Regions from separate parts of the Stenotrophomonas sp. GW821-FHT02D01 genome, predicted to be linked through region 2. Evidence: riboswitches for the same ligand, from Rfam matches in the RefSeq annotation. Region 2 holds a riboswitch; the other holds the start of a gene.
The links. A riboswitch is a leader RNA that binds a small molecule or an ion and turns the genes downstream of it on or off. The one in region 2 is predicted to bind glycine.
Positions count from the first base shown of each region.

Region 1 (14,288 bases), on a different contig from region 2:
CAGCCCCAGCTTCGGCCGCCAATGGAACTTGACGAAGGTGGAGTTCCCTTCCTCATCCAGCAGGCGGAAGCTGTGGATGCCGAAGCCTTCGATGGTGCGCAGCGAGCGCGGAATCGTGCGGTCGCTCATCGCCCACATGATCATGTGCATCGATTCGGGCATCAGCGAGACGAAATCCCAGAACGTGTCGTGTGCGCTGGCCGCCTGCGGGAAGGCGCGGTCCGGTTCCATCTTCACCGCATGGATCAGGTCGGGGAACTTGATCGCGTCCTGGATGAAGAACACCGGAATGTTGTTGCCGACCAGGTCCCAGTTGCCTTCCCTGGTGTAGAACTTCACCGCGAAGCCGCGCACGTCGCGCGGGGTGTCGACCGAGCCGGCACCGCCGGCGACCGTGGAGAAGCGGGTGAACACCGGCGTCTTCACCCCGACCTCGGTGAGGATCTTCGCCCGGGTCACCTTGCCCAGCGAGCGGGTCAGTTCGAAGAAGCCGTGGGCAGCCGAACCGCGCGCGTGGACGATGCGCTCGGGAATACGCTCGTGGTCGAAGTGGGTGATCTTCTCGCGCAGCAGGAAGTCTTCCAGCAGGGTGGGTCCCCGCGGTCCCTGGCGCAGGGAGTTCTGGTTGTCGGCAACCGGAATGCCCTGGTTGCTGGTCAGTACCGGATGGGCGCCTCCTGCGAGCTGATGCAGTTCATCGCCCTGGCCGCGGCTGTCACGGTCGGCGGAGGTGGTGGCGGGAGCGCGCTTGCCGGTCGGCTTGCTGGCGGCCATGGAGGATCTCCTGGAGCGGGTAGGGGGCAGACCCCAGACAGTGGCGCCGCCGGCGTTAATGCACGGTCCCGCGGGAGTGAACGCGCAGACAAATCGGCGGCTCGGGTATGCTTGCCGCATGCGAGTCGAACCCGCCGACATCGAAGCCCTGTTCGACGCCATTCCGGACGTGCTGTTCTTCATGAAGGACCGCCAGGGCCGCTACACCTACGTCAACCAGACCATGCTGCGACGGCTGGGCCTGCGTGCGCGCAAGGACGTGATCGGACGCACCGCGGCCGAGATCTATCCCACCGGCCTGAGTGCGGACTATGTCGACCAGGATGCACGCGTGCTGTCCGGCGAGGTGATCGAGAACCTGATGGAGCTGCACCTGTTCGCCAACCGCGAACCGGGCTGGTGCCTGACCTGCAAGCGTCCGCTGCTGGTGGACGGGCAGGTCGAGGGGCTGATCGGCATTTCCCGCGACCTCGGCCAGAAGGACAGCCTGGGGACCCAGTACGAGCAGCTTCGTCTGGCCTTGGCCCACCTCAATACGCACTACGCCGAGAACGTGCGGATGCAGACGCTGCTGGACATCACCGGATTCTCGTTGTCCAAGCTGGAGCGCAGCTTCCGCAAGGTGTTCCAGATGACGCCGCAGCAGGTGCTGACCCGGCTGCGGATCCAGATGGCCATGCACCTGCTGCATGGCAACGAGAGCATTGCCTGCATCGGCCAGGCCTGCGGTTTCAGCGACCAGAGCGCGTTCACCCGCAAGTTCAAGGCTGAAACCGGTTTCTCCCCGCGCGCCTACCGCGCCCGTATCGGCGGCAATGTCGGCGAGCCGGTACCGGCCTGAGTTTCCTGCTGCGCTGTGCCTATCCCCGCGGCGGCTGGACACGGTAAGGTGTCGCCCTTGTAGCCGCCGCCAGCCCTGCCGATGCCCGCCACCCCCGATACGACCGCTTCGCCCTCCCGCCTCGGCCATTCGCTCAAGCCACGCCAGCTGATCATGATGGGGCTGGGCAGCGCCATCGGCGCCGGCCTGTTCCTCGGCTCCGGCGTGGGCGTGCAGGCGGCCGGTCCGGCGGTGCTGGTGTCCTACCTGGTGGCCGGTGCGCTGGTGATCATCGTGATGAACGCGCTGGGTGAAATGGCCGCGGCCAAGCCGACCAGCGGTGCGTTCTCGGTGTATGCGGCCGATGCCATGGGCGCCACCGCCGGTGCCACCGTGGGCTGGCTGTGGTGGGTACAGCTGGTCATCGTGATCGCCGCCGAGGCGGTGGGTGCGGCCGGGTTGCTGGCCACGGTCTGGCCGGTGGTGCCGGTACCGATGGCGGCATTGGCCTTCATGCTGTTCTTCACCGCGATCAACCTGCTCGGGGTGAAGAACTTCGGCGAGTTCGAATTCTGGTTCGCCATCCTCAAGGTGGCGGCGATCCTGGCCTTCATCGCCGTGGGCGTGGCGCTGCTGATGGGCTGGCTGCCGCAGGTGGCCTCGCCTGGCCTGAGCAACTTCACCGAGCACGGTGGCTTCGCACCGAAGGGCCTGGCCGGCATCGGCGCGGCGCTGCTGGTGGTGGTGTTCGCCTTCGGTGGCACCGAAATCGTGGCCGTCGCTGCGGCGGAGACCGAAGACCCCGAGCGCAGCATCGCCCGTGCCATCCGCACCGTGGCCTGGCGCATCCTGGTGTTCTACATCGGTTCGCTGAGCGTGATCATCGCCGTGGTGCCGTGGACCAGCGAAGCGCTGAAGTCGCCGTTTGCCGCGGTTCTCGATGTCGCCAATATTCCGGGTGCGGCCACCGCCATCACTCTGATCGCGGTGATCGCTCTGCTGTCAGCGCTCAATGCCAACCTCTACGGCGCCTCGCGCATGATGTATTCGCTGGCGCAACGCCGCGAAGCACCGGCCGTGCTGGGCTGGACCGATCCGCGCCAGGTGCCGGTGATCGCGGTGCTGGCCAGCGTCCTGTTCGGCTTTGCTGCCACCATCATGGAACTGCTGTTCCCGGACAAGGTGTTGCCGGTGCTGCTGAACATCGTCGGCTCCACCTGCCTGTTGGTGTGGACGTTGTCGCTGGTCTCGCAGCTGGTGCTGCGCCGTCGCGCCGACCGCCTGGGCACGCGCCTGCCGTTCCGCATGGCGGGCTTCCCGTGGCTGACCGTCTGTGCGCTGGCGATCCTGGCGCTGATCTTCGGCCTGCTGCTCAGTGAAGCGCATACGCGCCTGCAGTTCCTGTCGATGGTGGCGCTGACGGCGACCATCGCGGCCAGCAGCGCCATCGCCCGGCGCATGCGCGAGGCCTGATCGGCGTTGCCGGCCAGCGGCCGGCACTACCACGGAGGCTGCACATCCGCCGTGCCATCCTGATCGGGTGGGCCATCACCGGCCCGACGAACGGGAGCACCGCATGCTGCGCAGCCGTCCCTTCCTGATGTTCACCGGCCAGGCCGAAGCGGCGCTGGCCCTGTACGCCGAAGCCTTCGCCGAATTCCGCCTGCTGGCCCTGCAGCGCCACCCGGACGGGGCAGGCGCGGGCGTGCCCGGGCAGGTCCGCCAGGCCATTTTCCTGCTCGGCGGCACCCACTACCTGTGCTTTGACAGCCTGGATGTGCACGACTTCACGTTCACGCCCTCGATGTCGCTGTTCGTCGAGTGTTCCGGCGCCGAATCGTTCGAGCGTGCCGCGCGCGTGCTGGGTGACGGCGGGCACTGGCTGATGCCGGTGGGCGAGCAGGATTTCAGCAGCCGCTACGGCTGGGTGCAGGACCGCTTCGGCGTGTCGTGGCAGTTGAGCCTGGGGCAGATGCCCGACCCATGACGGCAAAGCATCCACGCATGGCGTGGATCTACTGGAAAACGAGAACGGCCCGCTTGCGCGGGCCGTTCTCTTACCGATGCCGCGATGGCTTACGCCTCGACTTCGTCATCCTTGTAGGCATCGACCGGGATGCAGGCACACATCACGTTCTTGTCGCCGTACACGTTGTCGACGCGGGCTACCGGCGGCCAGTACTTCTGCAGCTTCAGGCTCGGCAGCGGGAAGGCGGCCAGCTCGCGCGGGTAGGCGTGGGTCCACTCGCTGGCGGTCACGGCCGTGGCCGTGTGCGGGGCGTTCTTCAGCGGGTTGTCCTCGCGGTCCAGGCGGCCGTCTTCGATCGCGGTGATCTCTTCGCGGATCTGGATCATCGCGTCGATGAAGCGGTCCAGCTCGTGCAGCGATTCGCTTTCGGTCGGTTCGACCATCAGCGTGCCGGCCACCGGGAAGCTCAGGGTCGGGGCATGGAAGCCGAAGTCGATCAGGCGCTTGGCCACGTCTTCGGCACCGATGCCGCTGGTCTTCTCCAGCGGACGCACGTCCAGGATGCACTCGTGCGCGACCAGGCCGTTGCGACCGGTGTACAGGGTCTTGAAGTGCGGGGCCAGGCGCTTGGCGATGTAGTTGGCGTTGAGCTGGGCGACCTGGGTGGCCTTGCGCAGGCCTTCGGTGCCCATCATCGCGATGTACATCCAGCTGATCGGCAGGATCGAGGCGCTGCCGAAGCTGGCGGCGCTGACCATGCCGACCGGACCGTTGTCGCCCAGCTTGCCCGGCAGGAACGGGGCAAGGTGCGACTTGACCGCACACGGGCCAACGCCCGGGCCGCCGCCGCCGTGCGGGATGCAGAAGGTCTTGTGCAGGTTCAGGTGCGAAACGTCCGAACCCCACTTGCCCGGCTTGGCCACGCCGACCAGGGCGTTCATGTTGGCACCGTCGGTGTACACCTGGCCGCCATGCTTGTGGATGATCTCGCAGATCTCCACCACCTCTTCCTCGAACACGCCGTGCGTGGACGGGTAGGTCATCATGATCGCGGCCAGGCGGTCGCTGTACTTCTCGGCGTTGAGGCGGATGTCTTCGACGTCGACGTTGCCGTTGGCATCGGTCTTGGTGACCACGACCTTCATGCCGCACATCTGCGCCGAGGCCGGGTTGGTGCCATGCGCCGAATCCGGGATCAGGCAGATGTCACGGTGGTCTTCGCCACGCGAGCGGTGGTAGGCGCGGATCGCCAGCAGGCCGGCGTATTCGCCCTGCGCACCGGAGTTCGGCTGCAGGCTGACGGCGTCGTAGCCGGTGCACTCGACCAGCATCGCTTCCAGCGAATCGATCAGTTCCTTGTAGCCCAGCGCCTGCTCGGCCGGCACCAGCGGGTGGATCTGCGAGAACTCCGGCCAGGTCACCGGGATCATTTCGGCGGTGGCGTTGAGCTTCATGGTGCACGAGCCCAGCGGGATCATCGTGCGGTCCATCGCCAGGTCCTTGTCGGCCAGCGAACGCAGGTAGCGCAGCAGTTCGTGCTCGCTGTGGTGGGTGTTGAACACCGGGTGGGTCAGGAACGCGGACTGGCGCAGCAGGCCGGCCGGCAGCGCATCGGGGGTGCTGGCATCGAGCGCGTCCACATCAACGGTGGCACCGAACAGCGCGCCTACGGCGACGATGTCGGCGCGGGTGGCGGTCTCGTCCAGGCTGATGCCGACCGAACTGCTGTCGATCGCACGCAGGTTGTAGCCGGCGGCACGGGCCTTGGCATGGATCGCGTCGGCGTCGACACCGGTGACGTGCAGCGTGTCGAAGAAGTCGGCACCGACCTGCACACCGGCAGTGCGCAGCGCGCTGGCCAGGATGGCGGCCAGGCGATGGGTGCGGCGGGCGATGCGGGTCAGGCCTTCCGGACCGTGGTAGACGGCATACATCGAGGCCATCACCGCCAGCAGCACCTGTGCGGTGCAGATGTTGGAGGTGGCCTTCTCGCGGCGGATGTGCTGTTCGCGGGTCTGCAGGGTCAGGCGGTAGGCCGGGTTGCCCTGTGCGTCGATCGAGACGCCGATCAGGCGGCCCGGCATCGAACGCTTGTAGGCGTCACGGCAGGCCATGAACGCAGCATGCGGGCCACCGAAGCCGAAGGGTACGCCGAAACGCTGGCTGTTGCCGACCACGATGTCCGCACCCCATTCGCCCGGGGCAGCCAGCAGGGTCAGTGCCAGCAGGTCGGTGGCCACGGCCACCAGGCCGCCGCGCGCGTGCACGGCATCGACCAGTGCCTTGTAGTCGCCCACCTGGCCGAAGGTGTCCGGGTACTGCAGCAGCAGGCCGAAGGCTTCTGCTTCCAGCGCTTCGGCCGGGGTGCCCACGCGCAGCACGATGCCCATGGGCTCGGCGCGGGTGCGCAGCAGTTCCAGCGTCTGCGGGTGCACGGCGTCGTGCACGAAGAAGGTGTCCGACTTCGACTTGGCCGAGCGCTTGGCCAGGGTCATCGCTTCAGCGGCGGCCGTGGCTTCGTCCAGCAGCGAGGCGTTGGCGATTTCCATGCCGGTCAGGTCGGCGCACAGGGTCTGGAAGTTGATCAGCGCTTCCATGCGGCCCTGCGAGATTTCCGCTTGGTACGGGGTGTAGGCGGTGTACCAGGCCGGGTTTTCCAGGATGTTGCGCAGGATAACGTTCGGCGTGTGGGTACCGTAGTAGCCCTGGCCGATGAAGCTGCGCAGCACGGTGTTCTTGTCGGCGATCGCGCGGATCTTCGCCAGCGCCTGCACTTCGGTGATCGACTCCGGCAGCGCCAGCGGTGCCGGCGACTTGATCTTGGCCGGCACGATGGCATCGGTCATCGCATCCAGCGAGGCGTGGCCGATGACGCCGAGCATCTGCGCGATCTCGGCATCGTTGGGGCCGATGTGGCGCTCGACGAACGCCGAATGGTGCTCGAGCTCACGCAGGGAAGGGGTGTTCTGGGACATGGCGAAGGATCCGTCAGGAAAGGGCACACGCACGGGCACAAGCCGCCGGTCGGCGGTCTGCGGGCGCCCCTCTGTCCTTTTGCCTGAGAGTTTAAAAGCGCGGAAAACCGCAGCTTCGTGCCCCTTCGGCGCCGGATCGAACCGGTCTCTCCAGAGTTCTGTTACGGGTGGTATCGGGCCTGAGCGATTACGGGCGTTGCGCCTTCGGCAGCGGTGACCTGCTTCTCCCACCGTGTTGCCCGCCGATTATAGCTCGTTGCCGGCGCCTGACGGTGGCCCGGGCTGGCCTCACAGGGCTGAATGGCCGATGGCCCGGGCGTGCGTTCTGTGCATCCGTGCATGGCATCGCGCGCATTCCCCACCTATGATGGTGGGATTCTCGTATTCATCTGGCGCCGTCCCTGCTGCAGGGGATCGGCGCCCGCCGTGCGTGTCACGCATGGCCCTGCCGGACGCTTGCCCGATGACCGCCGCCGTTGCTCCTTCCACCCGCCGCATGGCCCTGTTGCTCGCTGGCCTGGCCATGTTCGGTCCGTTCTCGATCGACACCATCTTTCCCGCGTTTCCGCAGCTGGCCCAGCGCCTGGCGGTGGACGAGGTGGCGGTGCAGCAGACCATCAGCGTCTACCTGCTGTTCTACGGCCTGATGAGCCTGGCCCATGGCCCGCTGTCCGATGCGTGGGGGCGCAAGCGGGTGATCCTCGGCGGCCTGGTGATCTTCGTCGGCGCCTCGGTGGGCTGTGCATTGTCTACCGACCTGACCACGCTGCTGGCGTTCCGCGCACTGCAGGGCCTGTCCGCCGGCGTGGGCATGATCGTCGGCCGCGCGGTGATCCGCGATCTGTACCACGGCCACGACGCGCAGCGGCTGATGAGCCAGGTGTCGATGCTGTTCGGTATCGCCCCGGCCATCGCGCCGATCATCGGTGGCTGGATCCTGCTCAGCGGTGCCGGCTGGCCGCTGATCTTCTGGTTCCTGGTGGTATTCGCGCTGGTGCTGCTGGCGGCCACCGCGCGCTTCCTGCCGGAAACCCATCCGGTGGAGGCGCGGATCGCCCTGTCGCCACGCACGTTGCTGCGCGATTACGTGCGGATCGGCTTCAATCCGCGGTTCCTGCGCCTGGCCCTGGCCGGCAGCATCGGGTTCGGCGGCATCTTCCTGTACATCTCCTCGGCGCCGGCCATCGTGATGCAGCACCTGCATCTGGGTGAAGGTGGCTTTGCGTGGTTGTTCATTCCCACCATCGGCGGCATGACCACCGGTTCGTTCCTGTCCGGGCGCATGGCCGGGCACAGCACACCGACCCGGCAGGTCGCGCTCGGTTTCACCCTGTGTGCGGTCTCTGCCGTGCTGAACATCGGCTACGTCACCCTGGCGCCGCAGTTCGCGCTGCCGTGGGCGGTGATGCCGATCTTCCTTGGCGGCATGGGCATGGCGCTGATCTTCCCGATCCTGGCGCTGGCGGTGCTGGACATGTATCCGCTGCAGCGCGGCCTGGCGTCGTCGCTGCAGGCGTTCGTGCAGCTGATGATCAGCACCGTGGTGGCTGGCGTGGTATCGCCGCTGCTGCACAACAACCCGCTGCACCTGGCACTGGGACAGGCGGGCTTCTTCGCGGCTGGCTTCGTGTTCTGGTACTGGGAGCACCAGCGCGAGCGCGCATCAGAGGCAGCCGGCACGGCGCATTGAGCGTCGCGCAGGGGTAGGGCGCGTCATCACGCGCGGATCCGTTGTGGCGCTGCGGGCAGGGAGTAGGCTGGGGTTTCCAGCGAGCCGGTTCGTGGGTGCACGACAGCCAGCCATTCCGATGTCGTCGCATGAGGTACCCGCATGGCTGCGCAGCAGACCTACCGCCTGTTCGAGGTGGCGCTGAAGGAGCGCCGCGTTCTTTCTCCTTCCCTGGACCGCATGGTGTTCACCGGCGCCGACGTGGCGCGCATGAAGACCGAAGGCCCGGACCAGCGTATCAAGGTGTTTTTCCCCTTGCCCGGCCAGGACGCGCCGGACGTGCCCAGCGGCGAAGACTGGTATGTCCGTTACCGGGCACTGCCCGATGAGGCGCGGCCGCCGATGCGCACCTTTACCCTCCGCCAACTGCGTGCCGGCGAGTGCGAGGTCGACGTCGACTTCGTGCTGCATGGCGAGACCGGACCGGCCTCGCGCTGGGCCACGCATGCACGGCCGGGCGACCGCGTGGTGCTGCTGGCCCCCGATGCCGACTGTGCGGACAGCAGCGAGGGCTGGGAATGGAAGCCGCCAGCCGGGGTAGGCCAGGTGCTGCTGGTGGCCGATGAGACCGCATTGCCGGCGGTGGCCGGCATCCTCGAGGAACTGGCCGGGCTGACCGATCCGCCGCGCACGCTGGCCCTGCTGGAGATCGCCCAGGCCGGTGATGCGGTGCCATTGAAGGCCCCGGCCACGGCCGAACTGGTGTGGTTGCCACGCGGGCAGCAGGCCCATGGGCAGCGGTTGCTGCAGGCGGTGCAGGCGCGGCTGGCGGCGCCCGCGACCGTTGCCGAGGCTGCCGAGCTGGACGACATCGACGTTGATGCGCAGATCCTGTGGGAGCAGGCTGACGCCAGCGCGGACGGCGCGCTGTATGCCTGGGTAGCGGGCGAGGCCGGCGCGGTGATGGCGATCCGCCGGTATCTGCTGAAGGACTGCGGCCTGGATCGCCGCGCGATCACCTTCATGGGGTACTGGCGGCAGGGGCGGGTACTGGACTGAGCCGCTACCGCACCGGCGTGAACCGGCATGCAGGGGGTGTGGGTTATCCTTGCGCCCCCGCAATGCAAGCCCCACTGATGTCGACCTCTTCCAAATCCCGCCGCGACCAGCGCCGTCGCCAGGAACAGCAGGCTGCCAACAAGGCCGCCGCCACTGCCTCGCCCGTCGAGCCGCACGCCGAGCTGCGCGACACGCAGCGCACGCTGCTGGCCGGCATCGTCCGTCGCGATGGCGAATGGGTGCTGGGCATGGATGGCCGCATCGCCGGCCAAAGCGAGAGTGCGGCCCAGGTACTGGCGCTGATCATGCAGGCCGGTGAACTGCACGAACGGCAGGGCACGCCGGTGCGCCTGATCTATTCGGATGCGCTGCGCGATGCGGCGCAGGCCGAAGCCAACGAAAAGGGGCAGACCTTCGAGGAATTCAAGGCCGCGCTGGCCGCGCAGCTGGCGGCGAAGAAGAGCAACTGATCCTCATTGCGGCAATGCCGGCCAGCGGCCGGCACTACCGAAATGGAAAGGGGCGGATCCTCGCGGACCCGCCCCTTTTTTCATTTCGCCGCCGCTGCCGGTGCCGCGTTGGCCTGCCAACCGCACATCTGGCCTTCGTTCTGCTGCTTCAACCACGCGTTGACCGGGCTGAAGTACTCGATCATCGGGCCGGCATCGAGCTTGTCCGAGCCGGTCAGTTCCTTCAGCGTGGCCTGCCACGGCTGGCTGGCGCCCTTGCTCAGCATCGCCCAGTACTTCTGGCCGGCTTCCTTGTTGCCGTAGAAGGTGCACTCGTGCAGCGGACCCTTGAAGCCGGAGGCATCGCACAGGCCCTTGTAGAACTGGAACTGCAGGATGCGCGCCAGGAAGTAGCGGGTATACGGGGTGTTGCCCGGCACGTGGTATTTGGCACCCGGGTCGAAGAATTCCTCGCCACGGGCGCTGGCCGGGGCCACGCCCTGGTACTTGGCCTTCAGGTCCCACCATGCCTTGTTGTAGTTGTCCGCGGTGATCGAACCATCGAACACGCCCCAGCGCCAGCGGTCGATCATCAGGCCGAACGGCAGGAACGACACACCCGACAGCGCCATGCGCATCTGGTTGTTGATGACCGCTTCGCGGCTCTCGGTCGGCGCGTCGACCAGCCCGATCGAGCTGAGGTACTTCGGCGTCATCGCCAGCACGATGGTGTCGCCGATCGCTTCATGGAAGCCATCGTTGGCACCACCCTGGAACAGCGGCGGCAGCGGGTTGTAGGCCAGGTCGTAATAGATGTGGCCCAGTTCGTGGTAGATGGTGGTGAAGTTCTCTTCGTTGGGCTTGATGCACATCTTGGTGCGCACATCGCCTTCCATGTTCATGTCCCACGCACTGGCGTGGCAGACCACGTCGCGGTCATCGGGCTTGATGAACTGGGTCTTGTCCCAGTACGACTGCGGCAACGACGGCATGCCCAGCGATACGTAGAAGTCCTGTGCACGCTCGGTCATCTGCTTGGCGGTGCGCAGTTCGGCCTCGCGCTGCGCCTTGTACTGCGCGGCCACGTTCGCATCCTTGCCGGCCTTGGCCAGCGCCGCGCTCAGGTTGGTCTGGTACTGCTTCTCCAGCGCTGCAGTGATGTCCAGGCTGCCGGCGCCCGGGTACGGTTCCAGCTGGTCCCACAGGTTGGACCAGTCCTGCTGCCACATGTTGCCCATCAGGTGCGCGGCGATCAGGCCGTTGCCCACCTCGGCCTTGTCCTTGCCATAGGTCTTGTCCAGCTTGCCCCGCGCGTAGCAGTGCAGCTGCTCGTACATCGGCTTGACCTGTTCCCACAGGCGATCGGTTTCCGGGCCGATCTGCTCCGGCGGCATGTCATAGCCACTGCGCCACATCTGCCCGGCATCGGTGAAGCCCATGCCCTTTGCACCTTCATTCACCAGGCCGACGAACTTCTGGTAATCACCGCGCATGCTCTTGGTGGTGCTGTGCCAGCCCTGCCAGGCATCGAGCTGCTGGTCATAGTCGCGGCTGCGCGCCAGCACCTGCTCCAGTTCGCCCAGCTGGCGGCAGGAGTTGGGATCGTTGGCGTCGGTGCAGTACTTGCCTGCGCCGTAGCTGCCTTCCATGCGGGTGGCGATCTGGGTCAGTTCGGCCAGCTTGGCCGGGTCGCGCGGCGCCGGCATCGACGACATCAGCTTCAGCAGGTGGATCGCGCGCTTGCTGTCTTCGCTCATCGGCTTGCCATCGAACTTGCCGGCCTGCTCGATCCAGCTGTTGAGCTGGGTCAGCGAACGCTCGTTGGCCTTGGCTGCGATGCGCTCTGAATCGCTGTTGATGTAGGTCGAGGACAGCCACTGCGCCGAGGTCATCTCCGGGTAGGCCGCCTTGAATTCGGCATTGATGCGGGCCACGAACTGGTCGGCGGTTTCGCCGGCCGCTGCGCTGCTGCTGGCGGTCTCGGTGCCTGGGGCGGCTTCCTTCTTGCAGGCGGCCAGGGCCAGCGTGGCGGCGGCGACTGCCGCGGCCAGCAGGAGATGACGGTGTTTCACGGGCGATCCTTGGGTGGTGAACGACCGCCGAAGGCTAGTGGGCAGGCGTTGCCACCGCAAGTGGCGGAAGTCGGCCGGGCGGCGCCCTGGGACCGCGACATCGCATGCGCGCTGTCGCTCCCACGCTTCGCTGCGCGAAACGCGGGCCCCGCTTATCAGCTTCCAGACCCCCGCCGCTTCGCGGCCGCCCCCTGACTCAGGGGGCTCTGCCCCAGACGCAATTCGGTGATGGCAGTAGATCCACGCCATGCGTGGATGAGATCTGTCAGAAATCGAGACTCAAATTCGGATCCGACCCCGTGCCGACCAACGGTCGGCACCCACCAACAGCAGCGGAAATCTGTCGAAGGCGGGGTGGGTCCGGTTGCGGGGGCGTGAGCGCCATGGATGGCGCGACCGAGCCTCCATGGACGGATTTACGGCGTCCCCCGCAACCGGACCCACCCCGCCATCCCCCAGAAAACGAGCCTTTGCTGTTGCTTCGGCCGTTGCCGTTGCCTCTGCAGGTGCAGGGCTGCAAGCCCTGCCGAACAACCCTAACTCTCGCAGCCGGCGAACAGGTCGCGATCCCGCTCGTACAGCGAGGTCTTCACTTGCATCAGCCCCAGCACCGACGGGAACAGGTTGTCGTGGTCGGTGTAGCTGGCCGAGCGCTTGCGCACGCACTGCAGGTCCAGTCCACGGCTGCTGGCGAAGCCCGGCGAGAACCACATCGTCATCGGCACCCGGGTCTGCTCGGCCGGTGCGATCGCGTACGGCACACCGTGCAGGTACAGGCCCTTTTCGCCCAGCGATTCACCGTGGTCGGACAGGTAGATCATCGCCGTGTCGTAGTCCTGCAGGCCCTGCAGCGTGCCGATGGTCTTGCTCAGGAAATGATCGGTGTACAGCACGGCGTTGTCGTAACTGTTGGTGATCTCTTCGCGCGAGCAGCGACCAATGTCCTGGGTGTCACAGGTCGGGGTGAAGCGACGGAAGGCGGGCGGGTAGCGCTCGAAATAGGCCGGGCCATGGTTGCCCAGCTGGTGCAGCACCACCACTCGATCACCCGGGCGCGCACGCACCTGCGTCGCCAGGTCCTGCAGCAGGATCTCGTCCATGCAACGGCCATCGGCACATAGCCCCGGCGTGGTCGCGTCCGACAGCGACTGGAAGTCCAGGCCCTCGCATACGCCCTTGCAGCCGGACTGGTTGTCGCGCCACAGCGGCACGATGCCCGCGCGGTTCAGTACATGCAGCAGCGACTGGTGCGCACGGATCTTCTTCTCGTCGTACTCGTGGCGTCCCCAGGGCGAGAACAGGCAGGGCAGCGAAACCTCGGTGCTGGTGCCGCAGGAGTGCATGTCCGGGAAATTGACCACCGCCGCCTGGGCCAGCTCCGGCGTGGTGTTGCGGCCACCATTCAGGCCCCAGTTCTGCGCGCGTACCGTTTCACCCATCACGATCACCAGCAGGCGTGGCTTGCTGGTTGCTGCGCGCGGGGTCGCCTTGGCATCGGTACCGATCGGCAGCTTCGGCGCGCGTTGCACCGGGTTGTCGCCGCGCAGGGCACGCGGCAGCCCCAGCAGCACATTGGCCGGCGTGGCCAGGTAGCGCACTTCGCGCTGGTTACGCATCAGCGCCGACACATCCTGGAAGGACACCAGCGCGCCACCGAGTGCGGTGACCGCAGCGACCAGCAGGAAGCCGATGCGCCACAGCAGGCTGCGGCCCCAGCTGCGGCGGCGCAGGTCAACGCGCCACAGCACCACCATCGGCAACACAGCCAGCAGCAGGACCGGCCACAGCAGCGACACCGTCATCAGTTCGCGGCTTTCCTTGGGGTCGGTAGCCAGCACGTTGCGCAGCATGTCCGCATCCAGATAGATGTGGTAACGGCTCATGTAGTGCGCGGCAAACGCGGTGACCAGCAGCAGCACGCTGATCACCACCTTGGCATTCCAGCGCCACACAAGGATGCCCAGCAGCACACCGTGCGCGCCCAGCAGCAGCAACAGCAGTGAAAGTGCATAGCGCAGGCTGCCCGGGTGGCTGGCCATGGCGCTGTGCCAGAACAGGCCATTGCCGGCCACAGCGAAGAACAGGCTGGTCAGCACGATCAACGCTTCGGTGGACAGCTGTGGCCGCCATGCGCGGATGTTGGCCAGCGTGGGCAGACGGAAGGAGCGTTGGACCGATGCGTTCATGCAATCGCCTCCTGGCGGGTCGAGCGATCCAACTGGCGGCGGACCATCAGGTACAGGCCCAGCGACAGCAGCCAACAGATCAAGGCGGTGGCAACGTCATGCGAAAGGAAGTGGGCGCCGCGCAGCTGTTGGCCGATGCCGAACACCAGGCCGCTGCCGAGGCCGATCCACAGCCCGGCCCAACGCCAGGCGGGGCGCCACAGCAGCGCGAAGAAGTACAGGCACATCCATGCGTATCCCGCGCTTGCGTGGCCGGCGGGGAAGCAGGCGCGTGCGGCCATGCCGGTTGGGCGGCTGCTGAGAAGACCGACGAAC
Region 1 is NZ_JBWKVP010000007.1:110,609-124,896, reverse strand. Features, by position in the region: gene AC07UW_RS15215 (catalase) at 1-774, opposite strand, end outside; gene AC07UW_RS15210 (AraC family transcriptional regulator) at 893-1,615, shown strand; gene AC07UW_RS15205 (amino acid permease) at 1,697-3,067, shown strand; gene AC07UW_RS15200 (VOC family protein) at 3,171-3,581, shown strand; gene gcvP (aminomethyl-transferring glycine dehydrogenase) at 3,671-6,538, opposite strand; glycine riboswitch at 6,600-6,702, opposite strand; gene AC07UW_RS15190 (multidrug effflux MFS transporter) at 7,002-8,228, shown strand; gene AC07UW_RS15185 (siderophore-interacting protein) at 8,370-9,266, shown strand; gene AC07UW_RS15180 (hypothetical protein) at 9,344-9,736, shown strand; gene AC07UW_RS15175 (M2 family metallopeptidase) at 9,817-11,787, opposite strand; gene AC07UW_RS15170 (phosphoethanolamine transferase) at 12,324-13,973, opposite strand; gene AC07UW_RS15165 (phosphatase PAP2 family protein) at 13,970-14,288, opposite strand, start outside.
Region 1: it holds a riboswitch for glycine, as region 2 does, so the genes downstream of both, gcvP (aminomethyl-transferring glycine dehydrogenase) here and AC07UW_RS04820 (trimeric intracellular cation channel family protein) in region 2, are expected to answer to the same signal.

Region 2 (14,288 bases):
CCAGGTAGCCGGCCGCGCCGGTCGCGCGCGCGATCCGGGTGAAGTGTGGCTGCAGACCCATCATCCGGGCCATCCGCTGCTGGAGACGCTGGTGAACGGTGGCTACCACCCGTTCGCGCAGGCCGAACTCAACCAGCGCCAGGCAGCCGGGTTCCCGCCCTTCGCGCACCTGGCATTGATGCGTGCCGAAGCGCAGCAGGTCGAGCACGCCAACGCGTTCCTGCTCGCTGCGCGGAAACTGCTGGGTGAACAGGACATGGTGGAGGCCTACGGGCCGATGCCGGCGCCGATGCCACGCCGTGCCGGTTATCAGCGCACGCAGCTGCTGCTGTCGGCGGCACAGCGGCCGCCGCTGCATGGGGTACTGGCACAGCTGGTGCCGCAGTTGTACGCGCTGCCGGAGGCACGCAAGGTGCGCTGGTCGCTGGATGTGGATCCGACGGATCTGTACTGAGGGCAACGCGCTGGGGTCGGAGCCCACCCGCTGGGTGGGATCCGGCCCCGATGGCTTGAGGTCGGATCCCCGCAGAAAAGGGCTCTGACCCCGAACGTCGCCCCTTCGCTTACGTCATCGGTGACATCACGCCGCGCTGGTACGCCGGGCGTTCGCGCAGGCGTGCATACCACTCGGCCAGGTGCGGCAGGTCCGGGCGTTGGATCGGCAGCTCGAACCACGCGTAGATCAACGAGCCCAGCGCGATGTCACCCATGGCGAACGTCTCGCCCGACAGCCACGGCTGCTTGGCCAGGGTTGCGTTGGGCAGCGCCAGGAAATCACCGGCGCGCACGATCGCCGCATTGATGCGCGCCTCATCGCGGTCGGCCGGTGCGGTGCGCATGATGCCCCAGATCAGTTCGGAGTACAGGGGCGCCATCCGCGAGGTGCTCCAGTCCATCCACTTTTCGGCCTGGGCGCGTTCCATCGGATCTTCGGCATACAGCGTGCCCAGCGAATAGCGCGCGCTCAGGTAGCGCACGATGGTGTTCGACTCCCACAGCGGCAGGCCGTGGTCTTCGATCACCGGCACCAGGCCGTTCGGGTTCATCGCCACGTACTCCGGCGACTGCGTGCCACCGTGGCTGCCACCCACTTCGATGGACTCGTACGGCAGGCCGATTTCCTCGGCGCACCACAGCACCTTGCGGACGTTGCTGGAATTGCGGCGGCCCCAGATCTTCAACATGCGGGTTTCCTTGCGTGCAGCAGTGCGCCGCGATGGCGCGGAGCCGCTACGATACGCCCATCCACAGGGAGAGACGACATGACCGCATGGGATGCAGTGAACTACACGCTTCTGGCAGCAGGACTGGTGATGCTGGTGCTCGGGTACCGGCGCTCGAACCGCAACATGCTGCTGTGCGCCGGCGTACTGCTGCTGGCCTTCAATGGCGTTGAAGACTTCGCCAACGGATTTGCGGAAGGCTACGCCGGCTCCAGCGCACGTACGCTGTAGCCTCACCGTGTCTTCCGCAGTGCTGCGCGACCGGCACACGCTGGGCAACGCCCGGCGCTACCGGTTCTTCTTCGGCAGCGCGCGTACGTAGGAGGATTTACCGTCCTTCTTCAGTTCGAACAAACCAATCGCCGCCAGCAGGTCACTGAGTTTTCCGTAACCGTAGTTGCGCGGATCGAACGAGGCCTGGTTGCCGATCTGGCTGCCGACCGGACCCAGGTGCGACCAGCCATCCTCGCCTTCTGCCGAGGACACCGCACGGCGCAGCATCTTCACCAGACGCGTGTCGCTGCGCATCTCCGCCCCGCTCTTGCGTGGGCGCGCATCATCGCTGGTGGCCTGCTCGCTGGGCGCCTGTCCGTTCGATGATTGTTCGTTCGCTGCCTGCTCCACATCCTGCACGCTGGCGTGGGTCTGGCCCAACGCTTCGAGGTAGGTGAACTTCGAGCACGCGTTGACGAAGGGTTCCGGCGTTTTCTTTTCGCCGAAGCCATACACCTTCACGCCATCGGTCAGCAGGCGCATCACCATCGGGGTGAAGTCGGCATCGCTGGACACGATCGCGAAACCATCGAGGTTGCGCGCGTACAGCAGATCCATCGCGTCGATCACCATCGCCATGTCCGACGCGTTCTTGCCCTTGCTGTAGGCGAACTGCTGGATCGGCCGGATCGCGTACTCGTGCAGCACCGCCTCCCAGCCTTTCAGCCGAGGGCTCTTCCAGTTGCCGTAGGCACGGCGGACGTTGGCCACACCGTAGCGCGCGACCTCGGCCAGGACTTCGTCGATCTTCGAGGCCGGTGCATTGTCGGCGTCGATCAACAGGGCGATGCGCTTTTCCGGTTCGCTCATGGACTCCTCACGGGCAGTTGCCTGAACCCGAGTATCGCCGATCCCGATGCACGCTGACGTGACAAGGAGCGGCCGTGCGAAGATGCCAGGCACTTCCCCCATGCCCCCCTGGAGTGAGTCGATGAGTCGTGATCGCGTCCCCCACCTGGTCGTTGTCGGCGGCGGTTTCGCCGGCCTGTGGGCCACCCGTGCGCTGGCCCGCGAACGCATACGCATCACCCTGGTCGACCGTCGCAACCACCACCTGTTCCAGCCGCTGCTTTACCAGGTGGCCACCGCCGGGCTGTCCGCTCCGGATATCGCCGCACCGCTGCGCCATATCCTCGGCCACCAGCGCAACGTGGAGGTGCGGCTGGGCGAAGTGGTAGCCATCGACAAGCAGGCCCGCCAGGTGCGCATGGCCGATGGCAGCACGCTGGACTACGACAGCCTGCTGCTGGCCACCGGCGCCACCCATGCCTACTTCGGCCACGACGAATGGGCGGACGATGCGCCCGGCCTGAAGACCCTGGACGATGCCATCGCCCTGCGCCGCAAACTGCTGCTGGCGTTCGAACGCGCCGAAGCCGAACCGGACCCGGAAAAGAAGGCGGCATGGCTGAGCTTTGCCGTGGTGGGCGGTGGGCCGACCGGCGTCGAGCTGGCCGGCACCCTCGCGGAAATCGCCCGGCATACGCTGCGCAATGAATTCCGCCACATCGATCCGGCCAGCGCCAAGGTACGGCTGGTCGAGGCCGGTCCGCGCGTGTTGTCCACCTTCCCCGAAGTGCTTTCGCTGAAGGCACGCCGGCAGCTGGAAAAGCTGGGCGTGGAAGTGATGACCGGCACGCCGGTGAGCCACATCGATGGACAGGGCTTCAACCTGGGCGACCAGTTCGTGCCCGCGCGCACCGTGGTCTGGGCCGCCGGCGTGGCCGCCTCACCGCTGGCGCGCACTCTGGACGTACCGCTGGACCGCGCCGGTCGCGTGCAGGTGCAGCCCGACCTGACCCTGCCTGGTCACCCGGAACTGTTCGTGGCCGGCGACCTTGCTGCGCTGAACCAGGCCAACGGCAAGCCGGTACCGGGCGTTGCGCCTGCCGCCAAGCAGATGGGCAAGTATGTTGCTGAAACGATCCGCGCACGCCTGCACGACAAGCCCGCACCCGGGCCGTTCAAGTACGCCGACTTCGGCAACCTGGCCACCATCGGCCGCATGGCCGCGATCGTGCACCTGGGCAAGCTGCAGCTGTCCGGCGTGCTGGCCTGGTGGTTCTGGCTGGCCGCGCACGTGTTCTTCCTGATCGGGTTCCGCAACCGCGTCGTGGTGCTGTTGAACTGGGCGGTGGCGTACTGGAGCTATCAGCGCAGCGCGCGGATCATCTTCGGCGACGACCGCGAAGACCGGCGACCGAAGCGGTAGGGTCCACGTGCAACGGGGTCGGATCCCTTTCCGCAGGAAAGGGCTCTGACCCGCCCCTGCAGTAGATCCACCCCATGCGTGGATGAGTTCCCGCACTCCCCCCATCTTCAGCCACGCGTCAGCCCCGTGTATTTTGAGCAGCCGCAGTCAGGAATGATGGCTGTGCCTTCCGCCGCACTCATCAAGCAACATATCGAATCACCTTTCCGTTGCAACTGAAGCCCAATTCAAACGCCATGTCGATAGCACGTTCCGCGCTACCCACGACATATTCCTGTAGCCCCTGATACTTTGAATACTGCGGGCTGATGACATGGAACTTCGCATCATTCACGGGAGAGAAGAAGCCCTTTCCACATAGGGCATTGTCAGGCAAACCGTACTGCGCATCGTCGACGCCGGGCACGGGGATGGAGATACTCAGCTCGAATTCCTTATCGGAAGGAAATCGCCTCGCGCGCTTGAAGATTCCAATGGCGTTGGTGTTGCGGATCGTCACGCCCACCAGCAGTCGCCATCCTTCCAAGTCAATGACGTTTACCTGTTGGATCCTGGCATTCAGAAACTGATTCACCTTGTCGGTGGCTTCAACATCATCCAGTGCATCAACGATGTTGGGTGATTCGCTCGAAATGATGGATCTGATCTGCGATTGCATCGACGTCCTACGGGACAACACCGGACACCAAAGTTTGCCGAAAATCGATCGATCAAACAAATCTGCCACTCCGCGCACGAAGACCTATGCCGATATGGTCCGTGGGACAGCATGTGGAGATATCTCGATTTTCAACGGTTGCAGCCATCCGACAGGCCAATCGACAGCGGGCAGCCCATACGACCTGAGTGCAGATTCGAGTGCCGGAAACGACATAGATCGCAGCGCGGTCATCATCTTCGGTGATGATCAGGATGATCGGCGACCGAAGCAGTAGGGCCACGACTATCAGGAGTTCTACGCCTGAGAGTAGATCCACGCCATGCGTGGATGAATCCCCGTGCAGGCTGCATGAGGCGCGGCCTCGCGTGGCGTGGCCCTACTGCCTCATGGGACCGCCCGGGACCCGCCGTTTCGACCATGCCCGGCAGAAATCTTCTTTCCTCGCGGTATCGGCAATCTGTGCGGCACTCCAATGCCGGGTGATCCAGATCGCCAACGCGGTGCTGCTCAGATGCCAGCGCAGCATGTCGTGCTGCGGCTGCCGCCACAGGTGGCGGCGGGCAATCCAGTAGGCCTCCCGCTCGACATCCGGCACCTTCTTCTTCATCGCATCCTTGTCGAAAAACTGCGCGGTGAAGCTCCAGGGGCTAATCGGTTGGTGCCCCATGCGCGGCTCACTGCTGCATGCCGCCACACCACTGGGCGCGCGGTCGGCGGGCTGCGGCCAGCCCTCCACCCAAGCGAGCCCAAGCAGGTACAACAGCCCCGGTAGCAGGGCAACGAAGGCCAGCAACAGCAGTAGCGCGATCCATGCACGGCCAGCAGCACGCATGCGTCACTCCGTCTTCGGCTTCGGGTACCACAGCGCGTTGACGATGACCCAGCGCTGCTCGAAGCGGCCCATGTGGAAGTAGTCGACGAACCACGGGGTTTCCAGCCGCACCGATGCGGCGTTGCCGGTCACGTCCAGCACCGTGCAGCGGCGATCCCATTGATCTTTCGGGGTCTTCAACGCGCCCTGCTTCGTCAACGCAACCAGCTCTTCCTTCGACATCCGGCGCAGGCCCAGGCGTTCGTCCGGTGTATCACCGAGCACCGCGCGCTTGGCCAGGTCCGGATGCAGGGAGCGGGCGACGCGCTGCGGGTCGGCCTCCAGCTGGCCATCCACGTAGTCATGGCAGGTGGCTTCGATGGCTGCGATCGTGGCGGCGTCGGCGGCGGGGCTTGCTGCTGCGGAAAGTGCGAACAACAGGGCAACGGTGGACATCCGGGTCTCCAGCGCTGAGGGCTGGGCGATCATGGCATGGCCGGATGCGCCCCATCCACGCATGGCGTGGATCTACTGCAACAGCCACGCCAGTTTGCGTTCGCGCGGCTGCCGCTTGAGCTCCCATTCGGCACGCGAGGCCGCTGCACGGTCCGGGTACTCACGCACCGCCAGGACCCGCAGTGGCGGCCGCGACCGGGTGTAGCGGGCCCCCTTGCCGGCCTGGTGTGCAGCAAAACGGGCCTGCACGTCGGTGCTGATGCCGGCGTAATAGCTGCCGTCGCGGCATTCGAGCAGGTACAGGAACCACGGGCGGGAGGGCGAAACCATTGCCGGATTATGCCGTGCTGCACTGCAGCGGATATACTGGCGACCGAATGCAGGAGAGAGGCGCCGCGCTGGCGCCCGCCGAAGGCGCAGGCTCCCATGATCGCTCAGGCCGGTGGGCTGGAATCCCACCAACCATGCATTCGACTCGCCGAGCTGGAGAGAGGTCACCGGGCACGCCCGGGACGATCCGCCGAAGGGGCACGCGGCTCACGCCGCTGAACTCTCAGGCAAAAGGACAGCGGGAGCGGCACCGGTCATCGTCATCCCGTCATTGCGCAGGCAGTGGCGATAGTGATGCATGGCCGGCCACACCGCGCCCGGAGCCTGTCCCATGCTGCTGTCCATCATCTACCTGATCGCCATTTCCGCCGAAGCCATGACCGGTGCCCTGTCTGCCGGCCGCCGCCGCATGGACCTGTTCGGCGTGGTGATGATCGCCTGTGTCACCGCCCTCGGTGGCGGCTCGCTGCGCGACATCCTGCTTGGCCACTATCCGCTGGGCTGGGTGAAACACCCTGAGTACCTCGGCTTCACTGTGTGCGCCGCACTGATCGCCACCTGGGTGGCGCGCTGGATGCACCACTTCCGCCGCACCTTCCTGGTGCTGGACGGGCTGGGCCTGATCGCCTTCACGCTGATCGGCTGCTCGATCGCGCGCGAGGCCGGCCATGCACTGCCGATCGTGCTGATCGCCGGCATGCTCACCGGTGCCTTCGGCGGCGTGCTGCGCGACATCCTCTGCAACGAGGTGCCGTTGATCTTCCAGAAAGAGCTGTACGCCATCATCTCGCTGCTGACCGGTGCGGTGTATCTGCTGTTGCTGCACTGGGGCGTGGCCGATGCCACGGCGATCCTGTGCTGCCTGGGTGGCGGGTTCGCCGTGCGCCTGCTGGCGATCCATTACCGCTGGGAAATGCCGAAGTTCGTGTACCACGACGAAGTGCATTGATCGTTTGACGGTGGTGCCGGCCGCTGGCCGGCAGCACTGCGCACGCCTGCAGATTCCAACAGGTTGCCAGCCGGCAGCCGGCATTTCTGGTTGGGTCGCATGACCAAGGTCACGCGGCGACGACCCCCGTAAACCGCTACCATTAGCGCCCCGTCGCACGCGCGACGGCATCCAGCCACGCCGCGTCCGCGGCCCCGCCAGACAATCCCCCTCCCCGCTGCCCGTGGCCCTTCGTGGTGCCGACGGGCCCGCATGACCCTGCGTGCACGCAGGGCGCAGGATGCCCATGTCTGTCGCCGAAAACTCCCGCTCACGTCGTGCCCGCCTGCTGCTGGTCGTTGCCGGTCTTGCCCTTGTCGCTGGCCTGGCGTGGTGGCTGTGGCCGCGGGCCGAGGCGGGCAGTGGCGAAGCCGGCAGCGGCAAGACGGTGCCTGTACGCATCGCCCTTGCCAGCGCCGAGCCGCTGGTGCTGCGGATGAAGGCGGTCGGTACGGTCACTCCGCTGCACAGCGTGGTGGTGCGCAGCCGCGTGGACGGCGAACTGATGCGCCTGCATTTCCAGGAAGGCCAGCAGGTCAACGCCGGCGACCTGCTGGCACAGATCGATCCCCGCCCCTACGAAGTGAAGCTTGCGCACGCACAGGGTACGCAGCAGCAGAACCTGGCCGAGCTGGAGAATGCCGAGCGCCAGCTGCAGCGCTATCGCGAACTGCAGCGACAGAACTACGTGTCGGCACAGGAACTGAGCGACCAGCAGAGCAAGGTGCGGCAGCTGCAGGGGCGCCGCCTCAGCGACCAGGCATCGGTGGACGAAGCACGCCTGCAGTTGCAGTACACGCGCATCATCGCCCCGGTCAGCGGCCGTGTCGGCCTGCGCCGGCTGGACGTAGGCAATCTGGTGCACGCCAGCGATACCGAAGGCCTGGTCACGCTGGCGCAGACGGCGCCGATCAGCGTGCTGTTCACCGTGCCCGAGCCGGAGCTTCCCGCCCTGCTCGATGCGGTGCAGGCGCAGCCGGCGCTGGCGGTGGAAAGCTGGGACCGCGAAGAACGACGGCAGCTCGCCAGCGGCACCCTGTCCAGCGTCGACAACCGCATCGATACCGCCACCGGCACGCTGAAGCTGCGCGCGCAGTTCGACAACGCCGACCAGGCGCTGTTCCCCAACCAGTTCGTCAATGTGCGCCTGCAGCTGGGCGAGCATCCCGCGCTGCTGGTTCCCGACGCTGCCGTGCAGTTCGGCAGTCAGGGCAACTACGTGCACATCATCGACAAGGACAACAAGGCACAACGACGCACGGTGGTACTCGGCCCGGCGGATGACGGTCGCGTTGCGGTGCGTTCCGGTCTGGTGGCCGGTGACAAGGTGGTGATCGAAGGCATCGATGGGCTGGAAGACGGCACCGCGGTGGAGATCATCACCGAGGAGGCATCGACCAAGGCCGGCGCATGAACCTCTCGCGCGCCTTCATCCTGCGCCCGGTCGCCACCACCCTGCTGATGGTGGCGCTGCTGCTGTCCGGGGTACTGGCCTATCGCCTGCTGCCGGTGGCGGCGCTGCCGCAGGTCGACTACCCGATCATCCAGATCACCACGCTGTACCCCGGTGCCAGCCCCGAGCTGACCACGCGCACCATCACCGCGCCGCTGGAGCGCCAGCTCGGGCAGATTCCCGGCCTGAAACTGCTGTCGTCCACCAGTTCCGGTGGCGCCTCGGTGATCACCCTGCAGTTCGGCCTGGAGGTGTCGCTGGGCGTGGCCGAACAGGATGTGCAGGCGGCGATCAACGCGGCTGGCAGTTTCCTGCCAGGCGACCTGCCGGTGCCACCGGTGTACCGCAAGGTCAATCCGGCCGACACGCCGATCCTGACCCTGGCGGTGACCTCGCAGGGCCTGTCACTGCCACAAGTGCACGATCTGGTCGACACCCGCATCGCGCAGCGGCTGGCGCAGTTGCCGGGCGTGGGTCTGGTCAGCCTGGCCGGTGGCCAGCGCCCCGCCGTGCGCATCCAGGTCAATCCGGCCGCACTGGCCGCCAACAACCTTGGCATGGACCACATCCGCACCGCGATCGCTGCGGCCAACGTCAACCTGCCCAAGGGCAGCTTCGATGGCCCGATCCGCGCGGTGATGCTCGATGCCAACGACCAGATGCGCAGCGTTGCCGAATACCGTGCACTGGTGCTGGCCTGGCGCGACGGCGCACCGCTGCGGCTGGGCGATGTCGCCACCATCACCGACGGCGCCGAGAACCGCCAGCTGGCGGCATGGAGCGGCACCACCCCGGCGGTGCTGGTGAACATCCAGCGCCAACCCGGCGCGAACGTCATCGCCGTGGTCGGACAGGTGCGTGCGTTGCTGCCGCAGCTGCAGGCCACGCTACCGGCCGGCGTGCAGATGACCGTGCTCAGCGACCGCACCGAATCGATCCGCGCGTCCGTGCGCGGCGTACAGAAGGAACTGGTGCTGGCCATCGCGCTGGTGGTGCTGGTGACCTGGGTGTTCCTGCGCAACCTGCCGGCTACGCTGATTCCCAGCGTGGCGGTGCCGCTGTCGCTGATCGGTACGTTCGCGGTGATGCTGCTGGCCGGCTATTCGCTCAACAACCTCACGCTGATGGCGTTGACCATCGCCACCGGCTTCGTGGTGGACGATGCGATCGTGATGCTGGAGAACATCGCCCGCCACTTGGAAGACGGCGAAAGCCCGCGCGAGGCAGCGCTGAAAGGTGCCAGCGAGATTGGTTTCACCCTGGTGTCGCTGACGGTATCGTTGATCGCCGTGCTGATCCCGCTGTTGTTCATGGCCGACCTGGTGGGCGCGCTGTTCCATGAGTTCGCAGTGACGCTGGCGGTGGCCATCGGCATTTCGCTGATGGTGTCGCTGACCTTGACGCCGATGCTGTGTGCGCGCTTCCTGAAACCACATGCCAAAGGGTCAGCGCCCCACGGGGATCTGACCCCGCCCGGGTCGGATCCGGTCAGGGCTCCGACCCCGAAGCGCGACGTGTTCGATCGCATCATTGCCCTGTACGACCGCCAGCTGCGCTGGGTGCTGCAGCGCCAGCCACTGATGCTGCTGGCGACCGTGGCCACGCTTGCGCTGACGGTGGCGCTGTATTTCGCCGTGCCCAAGGGCTTCTTCCCGGTGCAGGATGCCGGCCTGGTGCAGGGCATCAGCGAAGCCCCGCAGGCGATCTCGTTCCAGGCCATGCGCGAGCGCCAGCTTGCCCTGGCCACGGCCATCGAACAGGACCCAGCCGTGGCCAGCCTGTCTTCCTACATCGGCGTGGACGGCAACAATGCCGCCCTCAATACCGGCCGCCTGCTGATCGAACTGAAGCCACACGGCGAGCGCGAGGGCGCCGACGTGGTGATGGCGCGGCTGCAGCAGCGCGTGGCCAGGATTCCCGGTATCACCCTGTACCTGCAACCGGTGCAGGAGCTGGGCATCGAAGACCGCATCAGCCGCAACCAGTACCAGTTCACCCTGACCACGCCGGACCTGCAGACGCTGGAAACCTGGACACCGAAGCTGTTGCACGCGCTTCGCCAGTCGCCGGCGCTGCGCGATGTGGCCAGCGACCTGCAGATGCAGGGCCGGCAGGCCAGGGTGAGCATCGACCGCGATGCCGCCGCGCGCCTTGGCGTGAGTGTGGAAGCGGTGGCCGACGCACTGTACGACGCCTACGGGCAACGGCAGATCTCCACCATTTTCACCCAGGCCAGCCAGTACCGGGTGGTGCTGGAGGCCGATCCGGCGCGGCAACCGGGACCGGAGGCGATCAGCGGCCTGCGCGTGCGCAGCAGCAACGGCCAGACCGTGCCGCTGGGCGCGGTCGCGCGCATCGAGCAGGGGCCGACGGCGCTGCTGCGCAACCATGTCGGCCAGTTCCCGGCGGCCACGCTGTCGTTCAACCTTGCGCCCGGCGCATCGCTGGGCGAAGCGGTGGATGCCGTGCATGCCGCGCAGGCGCAGGTGGCATTGCCGCAGAGCATCGAGCTGCGCCTGCAGGGCGCGGCGGCGGCCTTCAGCAGCTCGCTGTCGAGCACGCTGTGGCTGATCCTTGCCGCTGTGGTGGTGATGTACATCGTGCTGGGCGTGCTCTACGAGAGCTTCATCCACCCCATCACCATTCTCTCCACCCTGCCCTCGGCGACCGTGGGCGCCCTGGCCGCGTTGTGGGTGAGCGGACGCAGCCTGGACCTGATCGCGGTGATCGGCATCGTGCTGCTGATCGGCCTGGTGAAGAAGAACGCAATCATGATGATCGACTTCGCCTTGGACGCGCAGCGCACGCGCGGCATGAGTCCGCGTGAAGCGATCCACCAGGCAGCGCTGCTTCGCTTCCGGCCGATCCTGATGACCACCCTGGCCGCGCTGTTCGGCGCGGTACCGCTGATGCTGGCCAGTGGCTCGGGCGCCGAGCTGCGGCAGCCGCTGGGCTGGGTGATGGTGGGTGGCCTGATGGTCAGCCAGGTATTGACCCTGTTCACCACGCCGGTGATCTACCTGGCCTTCGACCGGCTGCAGCGTGGCCGCGCGACAGCACCGGCAACCGCTGGCGAGGCCGGCGCATGACCCCTGTGGCACGCCTGGCACAGGCCTGCGTGCAGCGTCCGGTGGCGACCCTCCTGTTGGCGGTGGCGCTGGTACTGGCCGGCCTGCTGGCGCTGCGCCTGCTGCCGGTGGCACCGCTGCCCCAGGTCGACTATCCCGCCATTGAAGTCAGTGCCAGCCTGCCTGGCGCCTCGCCCGAATCGATGGCGGCCACCGTCGCCACGCCGCTGGAGCGTGCGCTGGGCAGCCTGCCCGGCATCTCGCGCATCGATTCGGCCAGCACCCAGGGGCAGACCGAGATCGAACTGAAGTTCGTGCTCGGCCGCGACATCGACGAGGCCGCGCGCGAAGTGCAGGCCGCGATCAACCTCGCCCGCGGCCAGCTGCCCAGCGGCATGCCGGGCATGCCGCAGTACCGCAAGGTCAATCCGTCGCAGGCGCCGATCCTGGCGCTGGCGCTGACCTCCGATACGCTCTCGCCGGGACAGCTGTACGACCTGGGTTCGACCGTGCTGGCACAGAAGCTGTCGCAGGTACCCGGCGTGGGCGAAGTGCAGGTGGGCGGCAGCGCGCTGCCGGCGGTTCGCGTGTCGCTGGATCCCAATGCCCTCAATCACGCAGGCCTGGCGCTGGAGGACGTGGCACAGGCGATCAACCGCGCCAATGCAGTGCGCCCACTGGGTGCGGTCGCAGGCGCGCGGCAGCATTGGCAACTGGAGGCGCCTTTGCAGCTGCGCCAGGCCGCGCAGTACCGGGAACTGGCGTTGAAGGCCAGCGATGACCGCCTGCTGCGGCTGGGCGATGTCGCCGCCGTCGCCGATGGCGTGGAGGATCGCTATGCCAGTGGCTTCCACAACGAACGCCCCGCCGTGCTGCTGATCGTCAGCCGCCAGCCCGGCGCCAACATCATCGCCACCGTCGATGCGATCCAGGCACAGCTGCCGCAGTTGCACGCATTGCTGCCGAGCACGGTGGACATGCGGCTGGTGATGGATCGCTCCCCGGTGATCCGCGCCACCCTGCACGAAGCAGAAGTGACCCTGCTGCTGGCGATCGCGCTGGTGGTGCTGGTGGTGCTCGGCTTCCTTGGCCACTGGCGTGCGGCCCTGGTACCCGGCGTGGCCATTCCGGTGGTGCTGTTCGGCACGCTGGCGTTGATCGCACTGATGGGCTTCTCGCTCAATACGCTCTCGCTGATGGCCCTGATCGTAGCGGCGGTACTGGTGGTGGACGACGCCATCGTGGTGCTGGAGAACATCGCGCGCCATCGCGAACTGGGCGCCGACCGCTGGCAGGCGGCGGTGCGCGGTGCATCGGAAGTGGGCGCTACGTTGCTATCGATGAACCTGGCGCTGGCAGTGGTGTTCGTCTCGATCCTGTTCCTGGACGATTTCGTCGAGCGCCTGTTCCGCGAATTCTCGCTGACCCTGGTGGCGGCGATGACGGTGTCGGTGCTGGTGGCACTCAGCCTGGTGCCGATGCTGTGCGCGCGCCTGTTCGTCGATGACGCACAACAGCCCACGCGCTGGCAGCGCGGCAGCAATGCGCTGTTCGAGCGCGTGCGTGGCGCCTATCTGCGCACCCTGCAGGCCAGCCTGCGGCAACTGCGCTGGCCATTGCTGGCCTTCGTGGCAGTGATCGCACTCAATGCCTGGCTGTTCCAGCAGGTACCCAAGGGCATCGTTCCGCAGCAGGACACCGCACAGCTGCGCGGCTTCGCGCGTGGCGATGACGGCCTGTCCTTCCAGGCGATGCAGCCGAAGATCGATGCCTACCGCAGACTGCTGCTGTCCGACCCGGCCATCGAGGACATCATCGGGTATATCGGTGGCAGCAACGGAGTCAACAACGCCTTCATCATGATCAAGATGAAGCCGCTGGCCGAGCGCGGTGTCTCCAGCCAGCAGGTGATCGATCGACTGCGTGCGCGCCTGCCCAAGCTGCCCGGCGGTAATCTGTACCTGTGGGTGGACCAGGACATCCGCCTGGAAGGCGCCGGCAGCAGCGGCAAGTACGAATTCCAGTTGCTCTCGGCCGATACCGCGCCACTGCGCCAATGGGCACCGAAGGTCGCTGCTGCGCTGCGTGGCCTGCCGGAACTGGTGGACGTGGAAGCGCAGGGCGAGGCCGGCATGCGCCAGGTGATGCTGGACATCGACCGCGAGGCAGCGGCGCGCCACGGCGTGGACCTGCGCACCGTAGCCAACATGCTCAACAACGCCTTCAGCCAGCGCCAGGTCGCCACGTTGTACGACAGCCTCAACCAGTACCGGGTGGTGATGGAGCTGGACCCGAAGCACACCCAAGACCCGGGCACGCTGGCACGGCTGCAGGTGATCGATGGCAGCGGCCAGCGCATTCCCCTGTCGAGCATCGCCAGCTGGCGCTATGGCATGGCGCCGGACCGCGTGTACCACAGCGAGCAGTTCGCCTCGATCTGGATCGAGTTCGCGCTGGCACCCGGCGTGGGCCTGGAACAGGCCACCCGGGCGATTGATGCGGCGATGGCCAAACTGATGCTGCCGCGCTCGGTGCAGGCCAAGCTGTCCGGCGAGGCCGGCGGCCTGGAGCAGCTGCGTTCGCGCCAGTTGTGGCTGGTGCTGGGTGCGACGCTGGCGGTGTACCTGGTGCTGGGCATCCTCTACGAGAGTTTCCTGCAGCCCTTGGTGATCCTGTCCACGCTGCCGTCGGCCGGCATCGGGGCGCTGTTGGCGCTGTGGCTGTTCGGCAACGAATTGAACCTGATCGCCCTGCTCGGCCTGTTCCTGCTGGTGGGCGTGGTGATGAAGAACACGATCCTGCTGGTCGACTTC
Region 2 is NZ_JBWKVP010000002.1:12,982-27,269, reverse strand. Features, by position in the region: gene AC07UW_RS04865 (primosomal protein N') at 1-454, shown strand, start outside; gene AC07UW_RS04860 (glutathione S-transferase family protein) at 564-1,184, opposite strand; gene AC07UW_RS04855 (hypothetical protein) at 1,263-1,454, shown strand; gene AC07UW_RS04850 (NYN domain-containing protein) at 1,512-2,306, opposite strand; gene AC07UW_RS04845 (NAD(P)/FAD-dependent oxidoreductase) at 2,428-3,708, shown strand; gene imm9 (Imm9 family immunity protein) at 3,890-4,366, opposite strand; gene AC07UW_RS04835 (hypothetical protein) at 4,746-5,201, opposite strand; gene AC07UW_RS04830 (nuclear transport factor 2 family protein) at 5,205-5,636, opposite strand; gene AC07UW_RS04825 (GIY-YIG nuclease family protein) at 5,709-5,966, opposite strand; glycine riboswitch at 6,007-6,096, shown strand; glycine riboswitch at 6,110-6,213, shown strand; gene AC07UW_RS04820 (trimeric intracellular cation channel family protein) at 6,298-6,915, shown strand; gene AC07UW_RS04815 (MdtA/MuxA family multidrug efflux RND transporter periplasmic adaptor subunit) at 7,202-8,368, shown strand; gene AC07UW_RS04810 (multidrug efflux RND transporter permease subunit) at 8,365-11,496, shown strand; gene AC07UW_RS04805 (efflux RND transporter permease subunit) at 11,493-14,288, shown strand, end outside.